One region of the Paraburkholderia graminis genome, then DNA from elsewhere that is predicted to be linked to it. Evidence: riboswitches for the same ligand, from Rfam matches in the RefSeq annotation. Region 1 holds a riboswitch; the other holds the start of a gene.

Region 1 (2,386 bases):
GGTTAATCAACTCACTCGACGCCTATCGCGAGACTCGCGTGGTGGCACGACGCGTTGAACCAGGGCCAGGCGTCGAAGCGGCTGCAAGAAATCACGAGCAATGGTTGCAATGGATACGACGGCTTTAAGCTCCGTCGATTAGTGGAGATCGGCATATGGCATTCCAGCAGCGTTTCGAAAACAAGGTGGTGGTTGTCACTGGCGGCAGCCGGGGTATCGGATTGGGCATTGCCAGGCGCTTTGCGCAGGAGGGCGCGAAAGTGTGCGTGTCGGCGAATGAAAAAGCCGTGCACGACGCTGCCGCGCAGCTACGCGATTCCGGCTTCGAGGCCATCGCCGTGCAAACCGATGTCACGAGCAAGGAACAGGTTGTCGCGCTCTACGAGGAAGTGGCGGCCACGCTAGGTGAGGTTGATGTTTCAGTCCAGAACGCGGGCGTCATTACGATCGCGAAGCTGGAAGATCTGACTGAGAAGGAATGGGACAACGTACTTGCGGTGAACACCAAAGGCGTTTTTCTGTGTTGCCAGGAAGCGGCGAGACGGATGCTGCGTGCCGGGAAAGCGGGCCGTCTGATCAATACGGCATCGGGACAGGCCAGACAAGGTTTCGTCTATACCCCGCACTATGCAGCCAGCAAGTTTGGCGTTCTGGGCATCACGCAGAGCCTCGCGAAAGAACTGGCGCCAACGGGCATCACAGTGAACGCGTTCTGCCCCGGCATCATCGCGACTGACATGTGGTCGTATAACGACGAAGCGTGGGGCAAGCTGCTTGGCAACTACAAGCCTGGCGAACTCATGGCCGAGTGGGTCGAGAACATTCCCATGAAGCGTGCAGGTAGCGACAAGGATGTAGCAGGTCTGGTCGCGTTCCTGGCGTCCGATGACGCGTCGTACATCACGGGGCAGACCGTGAACGTCGATGGCGGAATGTTCATGTCCTGAGGCCGCGTTCGCAGGTCGCGAGACACGTTGCCTCGCGACTTTCTATCGGAATCGGTCCGCGAGTCTCAAGCAGTCTGCAATAGCGAAAGCTTATTCACTGTCTCGCCGCAGGCGCGCGCCACTTCTGCGCCCTTCACGACGAAGTGCTCAGTGAAGAACTTCACATGCTCTTCCCCGTGGTGGAAGTGGTGCGGCGTCAGCACGGCAGAGAACACAGGAACACCTGTTTCGAGTTGAACCTGCATCAAGCCTGAAATGACTGCTTGAGCGACGAATTCATGGCGATAGATGCCCCCGTCGACAACAAGTCCGGCCGCAACGATGCCAGCGTATCGACCGCTCAGTGCCAGCCGTTTCGCGTGCAGCGGGATTTCGAACGCGCCGGGTACTTCATAAAGATCGATGTCGCCGCTCGCATAACCAAAGTCCTCGATGACCTTAAGGAAAGAGGTTTTGCATTGGTCGACGATGTCGCGGTGCCAGCACGCCTGGACAAAAGCGATGCGACCGCGGTTGCTGCCGGAAACGAATGCTGCTTGTGCTTCGATCGAGTGAGATGTGTTCATGGAGTTCAGCCTGTTTTGTGTGAACAGGGCGAAGAACAGCCGTCTCCCGCCAGTGCGGGCATTGTGGCTGTTCTGTTCTCTTTCATCCGGACTATACCGTCGGCCCCGGAATCCAACCGGGTCTGCTGACCTCTGTTATCGCAGCAATATCGAAACAGAGCGCTCGCGGGCTACGTCTGCAAAAGACGATTACCGCCGGTGGGGAATCGCACCCCGCCCCGAGAACGTGTTCTTGAAGAACGGTGCGTAAATTACCACGTATCCGGCAAATCTGCTGCGCCACCCGCACCACATTTCACTGCGTGCCTGCCTGAAATTGTTGCCCTCCAGGCAACATGGTGTACGCATTCGCGATGCTACTGGCGCTCGTCCTCGCTGACTACTATCTGTCACACGCTCCTTCGAAATGCAGGCAATACGGAGCGCGTGACACTCGTAGTCGTGCTCGTGAACCGCGTCGCGCGGTGCAGTGCGGCTCACCCCACTTAATCAATTGGACTATTGAACATGAGCGAAACAACTCGCAATGTGCGGCCGGTTATCGCCAACGTCGGCAAAGAAGGGTCAGGCGAACTCGTGTCTTCCCGCTACGGCGTGCGCGTGGGCGACGTTGACGTCGTGCTGATCAGCGATGGCGTTCTGCCGCTGCCCACCTCCACCATGTCGACTAACGTGAGCGAAGCTGACCGCAACGAATGGTTCGATGGTCGTTTCCTGCAGCGCGATATGTTCGACTGGGCGCTAAATATTGCGCTCGTGCGCAGCGGCGACCGCCTGATTCTGATCGACTCGGGCGTGGGCGATGGTTTCGAATACTTCACGCGCGCCGGCCGCTCGGTAATGCGCCTGGAGTCGGCGGGTATCGACCTGTCT
Region 2 (2,386 bases), on a different replicon from region 1:
ATCATGCATTCCCCGCTTGCTCTGGTCCGCGATCCCACGGCCGATACCGATGCGCCGCCGCGTGCCGCTGAACCTTTCGACGCGCTCGAACATCTCGTCGGCGTGAATCTCGCGCGTTTGCGCGCGGAACGTCAGTTGTCGCTCGACGCATTGGCCCGCGCGTCCGGCGTATCGCGCGCGATGCTCGCGCAAATCGAATCGGCGCGCAGCGTGCCGTCCATCAAGGTGCTGTGCAAGGTGGCCGCCGCGTTGAAGGTGTCGGTCGCGGCCTTCCTGCGACGTCACGCGACCAATGGTTTCGAGCACTTGCCGGCGGAGCGTTCGTCGCGCATCGTCAGTTCCAACGGACGCTATTCGGCTCGCCCGCTCTATCCCGACAACGAGCCGACCGCCGCCGAATTTCACGAGCTGCGCATCGCGCCGTTGCACACGGAAGCGGGCGTGCGCCGCGCGCCTGGCACGACGGTCAATCTGGTCGTCAGCGAGGGCACGCTCGAGGTCAGCGTGCACGACCAGCGCCAGTTGCTGGCAACCGGCGACGCGATCGTATTCGACGCCGATCAGCCGCACAGCCTGCGCAATCCCGGCGACACCGAAGCGCGCGCGTTTCGAGTGACGCTGAAGGCCGAGACGCCGCCGCGCTGGGACGTGCCCGCGCAGCACGACACGTCGCGCGAGGCTGCGCCCGTTTGATCGAATGCGCCGCATAGGCGCCGCCCGGGCGCGAAACCCGTCTGGGCAGTAGGGGTTGCGCTGCGGTTCGCGCGCGACTGTTGTATGCTTGGCCCGCCGGTTCGTCCGGCAATCAGTGCGTCTTCAGGGCGGGGCGAAATTCCCCCCCGGCGGTATGCCGGCAGCGCGAAAGCGCAGGCCGGCGAGCCCGCGAGCGCCCGCAATAGCGCGGTTTTCAATCGACCGAAAGCCGCCGCGGGGTCAGCAGATCTGGTGAGAAGCCAGAGCCGACGGTCACAGTCCGGATGGAAGAAGATGTGCAGATAGTCATGTTCGTTTCCGTGGCGCCGCTCGCATGTCGGAGTGGTGCGCGAACGCCGCCTGCATCGTGAGGCGGCGCTGCACGGCGCGTCTTTGTCTGTTTGCAATGCCCTGAAACGTTTCTCGCCCAACTTTTGCGATGAGCGTTTCAACCATGTCCTTTGCTACTTTTCCCGCTCCTTCGACGCTTGCGCACGACGCATTCGCCGATCTCCCGCTGCTCTCCACCGAAGCCGTTCCGCCGCGTATCGCCGCCGCCTTGCAAGCCATGCGCGAAGGCCGCGCCGTCGTGCTGCAAGACGACGACGACCGCGAAAACGAGGCCGATCTGATCGTGTCCGCCGAGCGTCTTTCCGTCGAAACCATGGCGCTGCTGATTCGCGAATGCAGCGGCATCGTGTGTCTGTGTCTGACCGACGACAAGGTCCGCGCGCTCGAACTTCCGCCGATGGCCGTCCATAACGAAAGCCGTCACGGCACCGCGTTCACGGTGTCGATCGAAGCGCGCGAGGGCGTGACGACCGGTGTGTCCGCACTCGACCGGCTGACGACGATCCGCGCGGCGATTGCCGATAATGCGAAGCCTGCCGACATCGTGAGCCCCGGCCATGTGTTCCCGTTGCGCGCGATGCCGGGCGGCGTGCTGGCGCGTCGCGGACATACCGAAGGCACCGTGGACCTCGCGATTCTGGCCGGGCTCAAGCCCGCCGGCGTGCTCTGCGAATTGATGAACGCCGACGGCACGATGACGCGCGGTGCCGACGTCGAACGCTTTGCCGCAAAACACAATCTGCCGATGCTGACGATTGCGGAGCTGGCCGAGTTTCGCCTGGCGCTGACGCAGGCGCGCGAATGCGTCGAAGAGGCTTGAATTCAAGGTGAATTCAAGGCGGTGAGCGGCGTGGCGCGTGAAGTGGGCGGTTCTCTGAACCGCTACGACTGCACGTCGCCGAACTCGCCGCGCACACCCGCGTCGATTAACGCCGGCAATTCGTCCATGTGCTGCATGATCCGCGTGATGCCCATCTTGCGCAGCGCGTCCGCGTAGCCGTCGGGAATATGGCTCGCGCCGACAAACGCGATCGTCTTCATTCCCGCCGCGCGCGCCGCGTTCAAGCCCGCCACGCTGTCTTCCACGACGATGCATCGCGATGGATCGACGCCGAGCGTCTGCGCGGCGAACAGGTACACGTCGGGGAACGGCTTCGGCCGCGCGACCTGTTCCGCGCTGAACACGCGCTCGCCGAAAATCTGCTGCAATCCGGCGCGCCGCAGCGATGCGGTGACGCGCGACATGCGGCTGTTCGACACCACGGCGGCGGGCAGCGTCACGCGTTGCAGCGCGTCGCGCACACCGTTGATCGGACTAAGCGACGCAGCGAGCGCGAGCTCG

What was found. Region 1 has a riboswitch for FMN ahead of CUJ91_RS30700 (6,7-dimethyl-8-ribityllumazine synthase). Riboswitches for the same ligand answer to the same signal wherever they lie in the genome.
Region 2: linked by a shared signal. The riboswitch ahead of ribB (3,4-dihydroxy-2-butanone-4-phosphate synthase) and the one ahead of CUJ91_RS30700 (6,7-dimethyl-8-ribityllumazine synthase) in region 1 are both predicted to bind FMN.

Annotation. Positions count from the first base shown of each region.
Region 1 covers NZ_CP024935.1:2,804,092-2,806,477, forward strand. The annotation lists gene CUJ91_RS30690 (FGGY-family carbohydrate kinase) at 1-128, shown strand, start outside; gene CUJ91_RS30695 (glucose 1-dehydrogenase) at 156-947, shown strand; gene CUJ91_RS30700 (6,7-dimethyl-8-ribityllumazine synthase) at 1,013-1,513, opposite strand; FMN riboswitch at 1,584-1,743, opposite strand; gene CUJ91_RS30705 (MBL fold metallo-hydrolase) at 2,021-2,386, shown strand, end outside.
Region 2 covers NZ_CP024934.1:3,365,947-3,368,332, reverse strand. The annotation lists gene CUJ91_RS15040 (helix-turn-helix domain-containing protein) at 4-693, shown strand; FMN riboswitch at 809-993, shown strand; gene ribB (3,4-dihydroxy-2-butanone-4-phosphate synthase) at 1,148-1,864, shown strand; gene CUJ91_RS15030 (HAD family hydrolase) at 1,927-2,386, opposite strand, start outside.